Regions from separate parts of the Shewanella sp. Arc9-LZ genome, predicted to be linked through region 2. Evidence: predicted binding sites of a transcription regulator. Region 2 holds the regulator's gene; each other region holds the start of a gene.

Region 1 (5,457 bases), 630 kb from region 2:
TGGCGTTAGCCTAAAATAGCTATAAATAACATGAATATACTGACGCTAGGCGGTAGAACATCAAATCTGAATTTCAGATACTGGCCTAGCGTTTAAGCGAAAAACGGCACCAGCTAGTTAAACTGCTGCCAAATTATAAATCGTCTTGCTGTTGAACATGATCAACAAGACTAGCGATCGACATATTTTGCTCAGCAGTTGGGTTTTTTAAGCGTTTTGCAAACCAAAAACGAGGTTTCCAATAGATATTATTCAAACTCGAAATTTTTACCCCTTTTTTAGTCGAGGCATGTAGAAAACGGTCATTGCCCATGTAAATACCGACATGACGAACGGTTCGGGTGGTTTTGAAAAAAACGAGATCGCCAGTTTTTAACTGATTACGCGGTATTTCTTTACCTAAAATACGTTGCGAGTTCACTGTACGAGGTAACTTGTCGCCAACAATATTCAAGTAGGCCAAATACACAAACCCTGAACAATCTACGCCATTTCTACTCAGGCCACCTAAACGATATGGAGTGCCTTTCCATTGATTATGAAAACTCAGTAGGTTCGACTCACTCCACTTAGGTGGTTCTGGCTTAAGCATGGGAGGAACCACCACGGGCTTAGACGCGATAACCACAGCAGGCGAAGACGCACATGCAGATAACAACAGCACTAAACAACTAAACAATAATCTTTTAGCCAATTCAACCCACTCCAAACCCCGAAAAATCATCCGAAATATAAATATTTTTGCCGCAATACACAATAAAAATAACCGCTGCACCGCTTAGCGTTAACGAGTCATCATTTGTATGCACTGCACTAAAGCCCGTTTAGCTGCCATTTTATCGATTTTAATTTGGCAGCGTAGCATAGTTCCTTGCCAATTTGACCAAAAAACACTCGCTAACGTTGATGCCGGTAAGTCCGCACGAATATGCCCTTGTTGCTGCCCTTGTTGAATAAGTGCGCTCAATAGGCCGATCCATTGATCATAAAGCTGATTCAAGGTTTGATGCAGTTGCGGCGACTGACTACTGACCTCTACCATCAAGTTACCCATCAAGCAGCCGCGTGGTTCACTGCCACTAAACAGCTCGTCAATGAGTTGATGATATCCATTTAGCACAGTAGATAAATTAGTTTTAAAGTTTACGCTTGAATCGATAGCGATAGGTTGAATACGTTGCTGGAAATAATGTTCGGCCACGGCTGCGGCAAATGCTTCTTTACTGGCAAAGTAATGATAAAAAGAACCTTTAGGAATACCCACTTCGTCGAGAATCAATTTAATCCCCACTGCACTATAACCGTGTAACGCAAAAAGCTTTTCACCTACGACGCATATTGACTGTCTACTCGCTGCACTTTTATTCATTTAGCCTCCCTTTTTTAGTGATAGGATAACTAAGAATAGACCAGTCGGCTAACTTTAGTTGTTAACAAACAAAAACATGTGCTTTTATCTATAAATTGTTCTACTAAATTAATTATTTAATGATCAACTTCCGTATCAACCCATCATCTATATACACAACCTAAACATGTTTCCGACAAAACTTAAGCTCAGTAAGCGGACCTTGAAACAAACAATTACCTATTAATACGGCTGCGTTAAACCCAGCTTTCTCCACAGAGGTGTTCAACATAAAGGTAATTAACATCAGTCAGGTTTCTGATAAGAAAAAAGCCTACGCAAAGTAGAACGAATAAGACCGTCAATAGATAGGTAAGAAATTGCTTGAACCATTCTGAATGAAACAGCATTAATCACTATGGGTATTATTGGCTATCGACTCTTGTAATAACGGCATATTGTCATCACGTCCATCACGATAGCTATTGTCCATATGCTTATCTACCAACTGTTCACAACGCTTTTGGGCTTCATATTGCTTGAGGGAATCCACTTGTTTATCGGTTTGCGCTTGGCACAACACATTGCCACAGCCAGATAGCAGTAACACTAGCCAAAGCCAACCACGGCATGACATTTAACAGCAGTTTTATCACATGGTTTGTCACAGAAAAATGCATCCATAAGTTATACCAATCCTATTAAATATGTGATCTTTCAGCGGGAGTTCAAAGTACTGTAGGCAAGGCAGATGATTGAAGCGAATAGTGATTCTCGGTAACAAGCTCCTGCGTTACTCTACCTCCAGCATCCATGCCGTCGTATTTTGAAAACATCTAACGCAGCATAAAGTACTTTGAAACCCGCCAGAATGGAGTCTCTCAGGTATTCCACTTCTGTGTTGCATCGATTTAAAAGGGAACAGCCATTTCTACATCAATGCGCCTTGAATTAAAAAACCTGAGAGACTCTGAACTGATCAGATATTTAATGAGATTGGTATTAAGTGCTACACATGCTTTTTAGGCATAAAAAAACCAGCCCAAAGGCTGGTTTGAGTATAACCGAATAGATTATCCTGTTACACGTAACTCATCGACTACATCTTTTACGTCATCGGTGTTTTTAGCGATGGCTAAGGCTAAATCACGTTCTGCATCACTCGACACTGTGCCTTTTAATGTCACTACGCCATTAGCGACATCGACGTTAATATCGGAACCTGACACGTCAGCAGAGAATAATAATCGGGTTTTCACTACGGTAGCAACTTTCGAATCTGTGAGTGAGTCACTTAAATCCTTGCTGTTTTCATCACTGTACTGCTTCATCACCGAAAGCTCATTGTTAACGTCTTTCACGCCATCTAAGCTTCTAATTAACTCTCCAGCAAGTGACTTATCAACACTGCTGTTAACTTTACCTGTTAGGGTCACGTTACCATCATGCACGTCGGTATTAATATCAAATGAGTTCAGATTTGCATTTAACAAAAGTGTGGTTTCAGCTTTACCATCGATCCACGCATCTTTTGCATCATCTTGCCAATCTTGTGCTGCATTTGCACCGAATGCCATTGAACCTAACATAATGCTCATTACTACAGATAATGTGGTCTTGTTCATAAAGTTTTCCTCCGTTGTTAATCTCAAGGAATACAATGCGTGAACCATGCCAACTTTCATAACCAACTGTTAAAGTTAACAATAACTGGTTTTAGTGTTTATTTTAATAAACTTTATGGACAACGATATCGGACTTTTTTACCGACGCTAGGTAAATTTTTCATCGTCGCAATGGGTGTTAATGGATCTCAATGTAGATTAGCCAAAATCAACCTGATCTCTCATTCAATAAACTCTCTAGATATTGAGACTATGGCTAATTCAATAGATACAAAACCATTATGTTACCAGTCAGAAAAACACGCGTTAGCCAATAATTAACAACACCCCGAACAATAAAAAAGCGCATGACAATATTGATTATCATGCGCTTTTTTAGTGCGTGCATATGACTAGGTATGAGCAACGGAGAGATTTTTCATGGTGTCACAGCTCATTTGCAGCCAAGCAATACCTTCGGCAAGTTGGCTAGCAACACGCTGGTTTTTAGTTTTTCTAGCCGTTTGCTTTAAATGAGCCAAGACCTGTTGTTCGGTTTCAACCAATACCGCTATCGCTTGGGGTAACGGCTTATGCTGTATAACCTGCTCAGCCTTAGCATAGTGTCGATGTGAGGATTGTTGATGGTAAGTTTGACTGTCTATTGGCCTTGCTTGGCTTGTTCGCACCACGCTAAACAAAGGAGTTAAACGATCCAGCATGCATTTTCTAATGTCGGCCATGCGGATAAAAATCCGTTTGATGTTGTAATCGTCGGCTCCTAATGTAGCTTGGGTATAAAATTGCTGTCCTTCTTGGCATAAATCAATTGCCTCATGTAATAGCCATACATCGGACTCAACCTGTTCGTCTCGAGTAAATGATTTCAACGTAAATCCTCCTGCATTGGATAATTTAACTGACACTTTGCTCTATAGGTTGTATAACCTATAGAGCCCCAGCACATCTGATGTAAGCAAAGCCTAAACATAAACACGTCGTACACATGGACAATATTTAATTAACCATTTGATTATTAGTGTTATTATAGTATTAGTTATACGTTAATGGCCTAACAACACTGAATGATTGTTTGTGGTAGTCACAAGGCACCCAAAGCAAACATTGGACTTAATACCACAGGGAGTGAATCGGCATGCCACGTCCAACACTTTTTTATCATCTACACCGTCGTCAAGAAGGTGAAGCACGACTCCTTGCCTTACCGAGTTGCCAGCACTTTAATAAGATTGCTAGTTCAGTTGACCAGCCCTGGTTAGACCAACTGCACAGTAACTCGATAGACGTTGCTATTATTGAATTATCGCAATTAAGCCAACTAGAATACGCAGAGTTAACTGACAGTGCGTTAATGTCTGATATTGAGTTCATCTTCTTAAGCGAAGGTAAACCGAATCCTAACTTAGATTACTTAATGTCAAAAAGCGCTGGTTATCATTTTCGTCAGCCTTACGATGCCGACGCAATCAACGACACCTTAGAAGACTTTGCCCAAGACTTGCAGTCACAATCGACAAAACAACAACAGCCATTTTCTAGTGAACTAGACCAATACGGTTTGTTGGTTGGCTCATCGCGGGCAATGCACAAGTTGTATCGTACTATTCGTAAAGTTGCCGTAACCGAAAGCAACGTACTTATTGTCGGTGAAAGCGGTGCGGGTAAAGAGCTTGTAGCCAACACCATTCACCTGGCCAGTCACCGAATCAACCAACCATTTATCGCCATTAACTGTGGTGCATTAAGCCCTGAACTGGTCGACAGTGAGCTGTTTGGCCATGTAAAAGGCGCTTTTACCGGTGCTCATCGTGATCACCGTGGTGTATTCGAGCAAGCAGAAGGCGGTACCTTATTTCTTGATGAAGTCACCGAAATGCCGCTAGAACATCAAGTAAAATTGTTACGCGTACTCGAAAACAATGAATATCGCTCTGTCGGCTCACAACAGCTTAAAAAAGCCAATGTTCGCATTGTTGCTGCCACCAATCGCGATCCAGCTGACGCTATTGATGCTGGGCGTTTCCGCGAAGATTTATATTTTCGTTTAGCGCATTTCCCTATCCTAGTGCCACCATTACGCGATCGTAGCAATGACATCAGTGGCCTAGCACAACATTTTTTAGCCTACCGAAATACTGCTGAAAAACTGACTAAAACCTTTTCAGATGATGCGATTAAACTTATCCAACAACAAAAATGGCCCGGAAATGTTCGCGAACTAAAACACGCAATAGAACGTGCATATATTTTGGCAGAAGATACTATTTTACCGAGTCATATCACGGTGACACCTCTGGAACCATCAACTGAGCCTTTAGCTGACGACGTACAAATACCTGCTGGTATGCGCTTAGATGAACTTGAAAAAGTAGCTATTTATCAAGCGCTCGACAACTCATTGGGCAATAAAAATGATACTGCCAAACAGCTAGGTATTAGCGTCAAAACCCTTTACAACAAACTCAGTAAATACGAAGACCAAAC
Region 2 (5,457 bases):
ATTGATAATAAATTTGAGCCTTTTGAGCAATTATTGTCGCTCTATAATGTGACTGCTGATGAAGTGGCTTACATTGGCGATGACATGGTAGACCTACCTGTAATGAAAGCCGTAGGACTAGCCGTTTGTGTCGGTGATGGTCATCCGTTTGTCAAACAACAGTGCCATATGACAACCACCCTCAATGGTGGCCACGGCGCACTGCGTGAACTCACCGATTTATTACTATTAAGCCAAGATAAATTTGCCAGTGCTCATGGTATGAGTATATGAGTAGAGTCACGCTAGGTATTATTGCTTTTTTTGGGCTTGCTTTTATATTGTACTGGCAAGCACAAGTAAAACGCAGTGAAATGGACGCGGTACAAATACGCGGTATTGAGCGCCCAGATTTTGTTGCAGATAACCTACGCACTACAGAATTCAATCAACTAGGTTTCGTCGAAAGTCGAGTCAGCGCCGAACACATGGAGCATTACGCCTCAAGTGACATCACTCACTTTACCAAACCGATTTACCTCATTTACCCTGAAAACGGTAAAGCACAATGGCAATTAAGTGCAGACCGTGGGCAATTGAATAAAAATACCAGCAAAGTCACATTAGAAAATAATGTTATTATTGATGCCATTGATATAGAAGAACCCCTGCAGTCACTGAGTACCCAAGCTATTACGGTGGATTTAACCACTATGATAGGATCCTCACAAGAGATGGTGTACATCAAAGGTAAAGGGTTTATTATTCAAGGTTTAGGCCTACATGCTGACTTGAATTCGCAAAAATTATCGCTACTAAGCCAGGTAGAAGGAACATATGAGCCACATTAATCGTCTCCACACTCGCGCCAATGTTATGTTATTAAGTAGCATACTTTGTATATTGAGTTTGCCTGCCATAGCGAAACAAGGGGATCTGAAACAAGAATTGAAAATCGCTTCAGTCAGTCAGTCTGCCGACATTAAGAATAATCAAATTGTTTTTAATGGTCCGGTAACGATTGTCCAAGGCACGATTAATATCAATGCAGATCAGTTACGGGCGTTTACCCCTGAAAACACCACCAGTAAGAGATTAATTGCTACTGGCACCCCGGCTACATTTTCACAAGAATTAGATGACGGTAAAATTGGTACCGCAAGTGCTAACGAAATTAGCTATGACCTTGCCACCACTACACTCACATTGACTGGCAACGCCAAATTGGATCAATCAGGTAGCCAGGTTACCGGTAATAAAATCAAGTACAACATCAGTGCTCAAGAGCTGATTGCCGAAAGTACTGGTACAGGGCAAGATCGGGTAATCACCATCATTCAACCAGAGAATTTCCAAGACGAGTCGGCGCCAAAGCAAAAACTCCCTGAAATTCCTGTTAACAAGCAGATCAAACCATGACCCAAATTACCTTAACCGCTGAAAATCTAGCTAAAAGCTATAAAGCTCGTCAAGTTGTTAAAGATGTGAGTTTAACGGTTAAAACCGGCCAAATTGTCGGTCTTTTAGGCCCCAATGGTGCAGGCAAAACCACCACCTTTTATATGGTTGTCGGCTTAGTAAAAAGCGATAAAGGCCGAATATTGATTGACGATGACGACCTTACTGCCGATCCAATGCATTTGCGCGCCCGCAAAGGTATAGGTTACTTACCACAAGAAGCCAGTATTTTCCGCAAGCTCACCGTTTACGACAACATAATGGCCGTACTGCAAACTCGCAAAGAGCTCAGCACAGACCAACGTATTGAACAGCTTGAGCACCTACTCGAAGAGTTCCACATTACTCACATACGCGACAGCCAAGGCATGTCGTTATCGGGTGGTGAACGTCGTCGTGTTGAAATTGCGCGCGCTTTAGCTGCTAATCCAAAATTTATTTTGCTTGATGAGCCCTTTGCTGGTGTTGATCCTATTTCGGTCATCGACATTAAAAAAATCATCCAACAACTTAAAAACCGCGGTTTAGGGGTATTAATTACCGACCATAACGTACGTGAAACGCTAGACGTTTGTGAGCGAGCCTATATCGTTAGCCAGGGTAATTTAATTGCCGAAGGCACACCAGATGAGATATTAAGTAATCAACAAGTTCGAGCTGTGTACTTAGGTGAACAATTCAAGCTATAGTTACTTTACTGGCCTTTTAGTCTAGCTAACTCATTTCATTGAACGATACCTAAACAACGTTAAATGTCATTGATGTTTATGGCAATCTATTACAGTTCGAGATTGTCATTTTTATGGAAAATCATCTAGGGATAAGCGGTAAATGAAAGCGTCACTCCAACTTAAAATGGGTCAACACTTAACCATGACCCCACAATTGCAGCAAGCCATTCGCTTACTGCAATTATCGTCATTGGAGCTACAGCAGGAAATCCAACAAGCATTAGATTCAAATCCATTGCTTGAAATAGAAGATGAGTTTTCTGAAGCAAAAGACTCCTTAAAAGAAAACCGCGACCAAGCGGATACAGACTTTAGTGACAACAGTATTGTTAATGTCGAAAAAGACACTTCCACCGTCGACATAGCAGAATCCATGACCAAAGAAACCATGGATGATTTAGCCATGGATACCACATGGGATGAAGTATACACAGCCTCACCTATGTCAGGTTCAGGCAGTGCAAGCATGCGCGATGACGACATGCCCTTTCAAGGTGAAACTACTGAAGGTTTGTACGAACACTTAGAATGGCAAAAAAATCTCACTCCATTTTCAGACACAGATCTCGCCATTGCCACCGCCATTATTGATGCCATTGATGAACGCGGTTATCTAACCCAAAGTACCGAAGATATTCTCGAAGCCATGGGTGATGAAAATGTGGAACTCGATGAGGTTGAAGCGGTATTAAAACGCGTTCAACACTTTGACCCTGTGGGTGTTGCTGCACGTGATTTAAGTGAATGCCTATTTATTCAATTAGCGCAATACTCTAACGACACACCCCATATCGATAATGCCCGTTTGTTAATTAAAGGCTATTTAGAGTTAATTGCTGGCCGTGATTTCAGATTATTGATGCGAAAAACAAAACTAAAAGAAAATGAGTTACGTGACGCAATCACTCTAATCCAGACACTCAATCCTCGTCCGGGCTTATTAATTACCCCCATGGATGATGAATACGTGATTCCCGATGTCACAGTATTAAAGAAAAATGGCCGTTGGGTAGTAGAGTTAAACCCAGACAACATGCCTAAAATTGGTGTTAATCAGCAATATGCAGCCATGGCTAGAGGCAGTAAAAACCCGTCGGATAGTCAATTTATTCGAGGCCATCTGCAAGAGGCTAAATGGTTTATTAAAAGTATTGAAAGCCGTAATGATACTTTACTTAAAGTGGCAAATTGCATTGTGCAATTTCAGCAAGGCTTTTTTGAATATGGCGAAGAAGCCATGAAGCCTATGGTGCTCAATGATATCGCTGAAGCTGTAGAAATGCATGAATCGACCATTTCACGAGTCACCACACAAAAATATATGCACACCCCTCGAGGTTTATTTGAACTAAAATACTTCTTCTCTAGCCATGTCAGTACTGACGATGGCGGGGAATGCTCATCAACGGCCATTCGTGCTTTTATCAAAAAGCTGGTTGCCGCAGAAAACCAGAAAAAACCACTGAGTGACAGTAAAATGGCTCAGCTTCTGGCAGAACAGGGCATAAACGTTGCTCGTCGTACGATAGCAAAATACCGTGAAGCAATGATGATCCCGCCCTCAAACCAACGTAAGAGTTTATAACCTACTAGGCAATGGAGGATTTTTTATGCAAATAAGTCTGACTGGACGTCATGTCGAAATAACAGAATCTTTACGTGAATACATCCACAGTAAATTTTCAAAGCTTGAACGACACTTCGATCAGATCCATAATGTACACGTTGTGCTCAATGTAGAAAAATTACAACAAAAAGCAGAAGCCAAAATCAACATTAATGGCGCAGAAATTTTTGCAATGTCAGAAAGTACTGATATGTATGCTGCAATAGACGCCCTGATCGATAAACTCGACCGTCAGGTAATTAAACACAAAGAGAAGAATACAAAACACTAACGATGGAACTTTGTACCATTCTGCAGCCGGAATGCACTACCTGTGCCACACCGGGCAGTAAGAAAAAAGTACTGGAACTCATCAGCAATTTAGTCGCTGCCCAGTACCCAACCCTGTCTTCGCAAGAGGTTTTTGAAAGCCTGTTAGCGAGAGAGAAAATGGGTAGCACAGGTATAGGAAATGGCATTGCGATACCTCATGGTAGATTAACGACCATCGATCACCCTATCGCGATATTTATTAAATGTGAAGAAGCCATTGCCTTTGATGCAATCGATAAGCAACCCGTGGATCTTTTATTTGCTTTGTTAGTACCTGCAGACCAGTGCCAACAACATTTAGGCACGTTATCGAGCATGGCCCAAAAGTTAAGCGATAAGCAAATATTGAAACAGCTTCGTAAAACTCACGACGCAACAGAACTTTATCAGGTTATTACTGCATGAAACTAGTTATAGTATCGGGACGTTCAGGCTCAGGGAAATCCGTTGCCCTGAGAGTATTAGAAGACCTAGGATATTATTGTGTTGATAATTTGCCTTTACCACTCATTGGCACATTATTAGCCCAGCTTAAAGGCAGTAATGATTTGGTTGCGATTAGCGTTGATGTTCGTAACATTGCAGAACAAGGTAAAGTGCTTCAAGACCAATTGGCACTACTTGAGAATGACACTGAAATTATCAGTTTCTTTTTAAATTCCAATGACAAAGTATTGCTTAAACGTTACAGCGAAACACGTCGATTACACCCGTTATCTAAAAATCATATTTCACTGCAAGAAGCGATAAAACTAGAAGGCCGTTTACTTGAGCCTATCGCAAAAATTGTTGATCACTATATCGACACTTCTGCGCTAAATATCTACGAATTAAGCGACCAAGTTAGGCAAATATTATTAGGCAGTGTTGATAAAGAGTTAGTGATTAACTTTGAATCTTTTGGCTTTAAACACGGCATGCCGACAGAAGCAGATTTTATGTTTGATGTACGCTTTTTACCCAACCCACATTGGGAAATAGAACTGCGTCCATTTACGGGTTTAGACGAGCCCGTACAAGAATTTTTAGGTCGTCAGCCATTAGTTAATAAATTTATTTGGCAAATTGAAAACCTATTTGAAACTTGGATGCCGCATTTAGAACGTAACAATCGCAGTTACCTTACCATCGCGATTGGTTGTACTGGTGGTCAGCACCGTTCGGTATATATTGCAGATCAATTAGCAAAACGATTTCGACAAGGCAGTAAACACACGGTTAATGCTCGCCACAGAGAATTAAATATCAGTGATACTAATAACTAAGTGAGCATAGGATCGCGTCAATGATCAAACTTGAACGCCAAGTGACCATTTCAAATAAATTGGGCTTACACGCCCGTGCCGCCAC
Region 3 (5,457 bases), 980 kb from region 2:
TGAGGTAAATTATTGGGAACCAACAAGCTACTGCCAATCAAGGCTACAAACCCAAGAATTGCGACAGTTAAAAAAGTGGCTTGCCAGCCAAAGGTCTGGCCAATATAGGTGCCCAAAGGGACGCCTGTCACTAAGGCGACGGTTAACCCCGTAAACATAATGGCAATCGCACTGGCGGCTTTTTCTTTGGGTACTAACCCAGTGGCAATGGTTGAGCCAATAGAGAAAAACACTCCGTGGGCTAACCCAGTGATAATGCGTGCAGCGATTAAGGTTTCGTAACCGGGCGCTTGCCAAGCCAATAGATTACCCGCAACAAATAAACTCATTACCGCCAGCAATACGTGTTTGCGATTCCATTTACCGGTTAATGCGGTGAGTACTGGTGCGCCAATGGCGACACCTAATGCGTAAAGACTGACCAATAAGCCAGCCGATGGTAATGATACGTTAAGGTCTTGTGCCATTGTGGGGATTAACCCCACAATGACAAATTCGGTGGTTCCAATAGCAAAGGCGCTAAGCGTCAATGCGAGTAAAGCTAACGGCATAATGTGTTCCTCTTAGGTTGTCGCTAGGATTTACCGTCGCGATAAATGTGTCAGTCAGTTGATGGGCGTCATTATTGATTAGATATATGTTGTTAAAAACAGTATGTTTAGCAAATGACTTTTGCTATAAATGCAATAAACAATGATGTTAGAGCGACTCTTTAGATCGACACAGCACAAGATGAGGTATGCATGCTTACGCGTTCAGATGATTTAGATATATTGCTGATGGTGGTCGACTGCGGCGGGTTTTCTGCAGCGGCCGATGCACTCAATATTCAGGTTGCACGAGTGTCACGCGCGGTAAGTAAAATAGAGCAACAGCTCGGGGTCACCATTCTCAATCGCACCACTCGGCGTGTTGAGTTAACCGATGAAGGCCGCCAATTTGTCGAATCTGTTCGGGGTGGATTACAACAATTACAACGCGCAGAAGATGAACTCGTACGTCGTGGTGAACTACCACAAGGACGTTTGCGTGTGGACGCGGCAAGTCCGTTTGTGTTTCATCAATTAGTGCCTTTGATGAAAGATTTTCGCGCCGCTTATCCAGACATTGAATTAGCATTGACCTCGAACGAGGGCTATGTCGATTTACTTGAAAAGCGTACCGATGTGGCCATTAGAATTGGTAAGTTGGCAGACTCAACCTTGCATGCTCGACCATTAGGAAAAAGTGCCTTACATATTGTTGCCTCCGCTGAGTATTTAGCGCGTAGAGGTGTGCCACAAAAAGTGTCTGATTTGACTTGCCACGAGTTACTTGGGTTTACCGAACCTAAAATATTGAATCACTGGCCGCTAAAAGGTTGCGATGTTATTACCCCTACCATCAGCACCAGCAATGGAGAAACTTTGCGTCAACTAGCACTGGCAGGTAATGGCATTGCGTGTCTTTCAGGTTTTATGATTAATGATGATCTCGTGGCGGGTCGGTTAGTGCCCATACTTCAGTCGGAGAAGTTTACTCACATAGAACGTGAACAAGTGAATGCGGTGTATTACAAATCGTCTATTGTTGCGCGACGTATTTCTGCATTTATTGAGTTTATTCAACCAAGATTAACCTTATAACTAAGGGCTCAATTTAACCGTGTGTAGATATTTGCAGTTTGAGCAAAACAGATTTGCTTGGTTGACGGTTTATTTCTGTTGTTAGTTTGCGCACAGTGTTGGTTCAGATACCGTTTTTAGGAAGACAATATGACCACTATTCCATTGTTAGGCACAGGTACCTTCAGACTTAAAGATCAACTGGCATTTGATTCAGTGTTAATGGCGCTAAAGCAGGGTTCTCGCCACATTGATACCGCTCAGATTTACGCCAATGAGAAACAAGTTGGTGATGCAATTAAAGCATCGGGTATCGCAAGAGCTGATATTTTTCTCACCACTAAGGTGTGGACGGATCGTTTTGCCCACGACAAACTTATTCAAAGCGTGCATGACAGCTTGGCTTTATTGCAAACCGATTATGTGGATTTGTTACTGATACATTGGCCGTTACGCGATGATTCAGTACCTATGCGAGAGTATTTACTGGCATTAAAAGAGGTGCAAGATGCTGGTTTAGCGAAACACATTGGCGTGTCTAATTTCACTATGGCCCAGGTTACACAAGCGATTGAGATTTTAGGTACCGACGCAATATTCACTAATCAGGTTGAAGTACATCCATATTTGCAAAATAACCGACTGGTCGAATTTTGTCAGCAGCACAATATTATGGTGACTGGTTATATGCCATTTGCCTATGGTGCGGTATTAACCGACGACACTATTGTCGCGATTGCGAAGAAACACCAAATGACACCCGCCCAAGCGGTATTAGTGTGGATGCGCCAAAAAGGTTATGTCACTATTCCATCGTCAACTAAGCTGGTAAATGTTCAAGCTAATATTGCCTCATTAGCGTTATCGCTCCCGTCTGTAGACATGGCCGCAATTGATAAGTTAGACCGAAATCATCGTGTGGCGGCGCCTGACTTTAGCCCCGATTGGGATCAATAATTTATCAGCGAATGTGCCAATAGCTTAAGTGCCCACGCAGTTTGCACTCACCATTAGATTATTTATATATCAAGTATCCACGCCGACATGAGTGTTCATATTGGCGTTTTTTATTTTCAGGGTTATTGGCCACTTGACATAGGTGTAAGACATAGGTTTACAATCGTTGCATATACTCAATAGATTTATTTATGTAGATCTTATTATTTAATACAGTCGTTACCCCAAGGAGTGATTATGCAAGTCAGTGAACTCGCAACGTTATTGGGTGTTACCACAGACACAATTCGTTTTTACACCCGAATCGGCCTGCTCGCACCAACAAAATCGCCTAGCAATGGTTATAAATACTATCGTGACAAAGAAGTGTCGCGGATGCGATTTATTATGAGTGCCAGAAACTTAGGTTTTTCGGTGGATGAAATTAAAGTGATTTTTTCCAAAACTGATCACGGTGAAAGCGCTTGTACCATGGTGAAGCAGCTTATTAGCCAAAAGTTGGCCGAAACTGAAATACTGTTTAATGAAACGTTAAAGCTACGTAATAAGCTGACTCAAGCCGTAAGTGAGTGGGAAAATCTGCCAGCATTGGCGCCTACAGGTGCCATGATTTGTCACTTGATTGAGGGATTTGATCCAAACCATGAAACCCCTTGTCAGGTTAGTGATAAGGAGTCTTTGTGATGAATACCCAAACAACAACACAATTATTGATAGAGGGTGCAGGTTGTGCCAGCTGTGTTGGCAAAATTGAGAAAGCCCTTAAAACAGTCGCGCAAGTAGAGCAGGCTGAAATGAACTTTGCTGATCGCAGTGTGATGGTCACCGGAGAGGTTGAAGTCGCTAGTTTGCTTGAGGCCGTTGAAAAAGCCGGTTATCACGCTATTTTGATTAACGATCAAGGTGGTGCAGATGCTATTGATGAGAAAGAACAGGCAGATGCAATATATTATAAAAGCCTAATAAAACACACTATTGTCGCATTGGCAGTGGGTATCCCACTGATGATTTATGGTTTGTTTATTGGTGACATGACCGTTACTAACCCAATACAACAGCTGGTTTGGGGAGCAATTGGTATACTGACCTTAGGGATAATGTTCTTCTCCGGCAAGCATTTTTATACTGGCGCATGGAAATCATTTACTCATCATAGTGCCAATATGGACACCTTAATTGCGCTCGGAACAGGCACTGCGTGGGTTTACTCTATGGTGGTGGTATTTGCACCAGATTTATTGCCAGAAATGGCGCGCCATGTCTATTTTGAAGCAACCGCGATGATCATTGGTTTAATCAATCTTGGACTCGCGTTAGAGGTCAAGGCGCGCGGTAAAACCTCGGCAGCGATTAAGCGCTTAATTGGTTTACAAGCTAAAACGGCTAGAGTGATCCGCAATGGTAAAGCGGTCGATATCGATATTGCCTTGGTGCAATTAAACGATAAAGTCAGTGTTCGACCAGGTGAAAAAATTCCCGTAGATGGTGTGGTCGTTGAGGGGAGTAGTTTTATTGATGAATCGATGTTGACGGGTGAACCTATTCCGGTTGAAAAAAGTGTTAATGATGATGTGGTCGCAGGTACATTAAACAAACTGGGATCACTTACTTTTACCGCCACACGAGTCGGTAAAGATACCGCTTTGGCGCACATTATTACTATGGTTAAACGGGCGCAGAACTCCAAACCGCCAATTGGTCGAATGGCAGATGTTATTTCGAGCTATTTTGTTCCTGCAATGATGATTATTGCCATTATCAGCGCCATGGTATGGCTTAATTTTGGGCCTGAACCCTCTGTGGGATACGCCATAGTGTCGGCGATGACAATTTTAATCATCGCTTGTCCGTGTGCGTTAGGGTTAGCAACACCCATGTCGGTGATGGTGGGTGTAGGTAAAGCCGCTGAATCTGGCGTGCTTATTCGTAATGGTGAAGCTCTGCAAACGGCATCGACTATTACCACCATGATTTTAGATAAAACCGGCACGATTACCGAAGGCGCGCCAAAAATCACCGATATCATCGTGGTCAATGGTCGCGAACAAGAACAAGTATTGCAACTGGCGGCAAGTATTGAGCAACATTCCGAGCATCCACTTGCACAGGCCGTTGTTCAAGCCGCAGCGGATAAGGGATTAACCTTATTCAATGTTGAAAATTTTACTGCTATTGCAGGATTTGGTGTCCAAGCTCAGTATCAATCGACTCAGTTATTATTTGGTAATGAAAAATTAATGCGCGAAAAAGGCATAGTCTTAAGCGATTATCAACAGCAAGCACAAGCGTTGGCAGCAGACGCCAAAACGCCAATGTATTTTGCTATCGACGGTGAACTCGCAGCAGTGATTGCCGTGGCTGACCCGATTAAAGCAGACTCTGTTGCCGCCATCGCAAGGCTTAAAAGCAGTGGCATTAAGGTCATTATGCTTACCGGAGATAACCACGCGACAGCCGCAGCTGTGGCTGCCAAAGTGGGTGTCGATGACTTTTTTGCCGACGTATTACCGCAAGATAAAGCCAATAAAGTGGCCGAATTACAAGCATTAGGTGAGGTGGTTGGCATGACTGGTGATGGCATTAATGATGCACCTGCGTTGGCGCTAGCCAATGTCGGCTTTGCTATTGGCACCGGAACCGACGTCGCGATTGAAAGTGCCGACATAACGCTAATGCGAGGATCGCTACACGGTTTGGCAGATGCCATCGCGGTGAGTAAGGCGACTTTAGGCAATATTAGACAAAACCTAGTCGGCGCGTTTATTTACAATATGGCGGGTATACCGCTTGCTGCTGGGGTGTTATTTCCGGTGTTTGGCGTATTACTTAACCCTGTGGTTGCTGGTGCTGCGATGGCATTTTCATCATTAACAGTGGTGAGCAACGCCAATCGTTT

Evidence for each region. Region 2 encodes sigma-54, which starts transcription at its own class of promoters, with help from an activator protein. Its sites were predicted from a motif close to GTTGGCACGNNNNTNGNNT; they were not measured.
Region 1: a site for sigma-54 is predicted at 3,009-3,027, ahead of GUY17_RS20605 (BON domain-containing protein). Genes of this name have one in related genera too.
Region 3: a site for sigma-54 is predicted at 1,723-1,741, ahead of dkgB (2,5-didehydrogluconate reductase DkgB). Genes of this name have one in related genera too.

Annotation. Positions count from the first base shown of each region.
Region 1 is NZ_CP048031.1:4,799,297-4,804,753, forward strand. It holds gene GUY17_RS20590 (C40 family peptidase) at 134-724, opposite strand; gene GUY17_RS20595 (TetR/AcrR family transcriptional regulator) at 785-1,369, opposite strand; gene GUY17_RS20600 (hypothetical protein) at 1,758-1,958, opposite strand; gene GUY17_RS20605 (BON domain-containing protein) at 2,422-2,973, opposite strand; gene GUY17_RS20610 (glutamyl-tRNA reductase) at 3,366-3,842, opposite strand; gene GUY17_RS20615 (sigma-54-dependent Fis family transcriptional regulator) at 4,109-5,457, shown strand, end outside.
Region 2 is NZ_CP048031.1:4,168,189-4,173,645, forward strand. It holds gene kdsC (3-deoxy-manno-octulosonate-8-phosphatase KdsC) at 1-273, shown strand, start outside; gene lptC (LPS export ABC transporter periplasmic protein LptC) at 270-830, shown strand; gene lptA (lipopolysaccharide transport periplasmic protein LptA) at 817-1,398, shown strand; gene lptB (LPS export ABC transporter ATP-binding protein) at 1,395-2,126, shown strand; gene GUY17_RS17940 (RNA polymerase factor sigma-54) at 2,269-3,753, shown strand; gene hpf (ribosome hibernation promoting factor) at 3,779-4,066, shown strand; gene ptsN (PTS IIA-like nitrogen regulatory protein PtsN) at 4,069-4,512, shown strand; gene rapZ (RNase adapter RapZ) at 4,509-5,372, shown strand; gene GUY17_RS17960 (HPr family phosphocarrier protein) at 5,393-5,457, shown strand, end outside.
Region 3 is NZ_CP048031.1:233,091-238,547, forward strand. It holds gene GUY17_RS01125 (MFS transporter) at 1-551, opposite strand, end outside; gene GUY17_RS01130 (LysR family transcriptional regulator) at 744-1,625, shown strand; gene dkgB (2,5-didehydrogluconate reductase DkgB) at 1,755-2,561, shown strand; gene GUY17_RS01140 (MerR family transcriptional regulator) at 2,799-3,245, shown strand; gene GUY17_RS01145 (heavy metal translocating P-type ATPase) at 3,245-5,457, shown strand, end outside.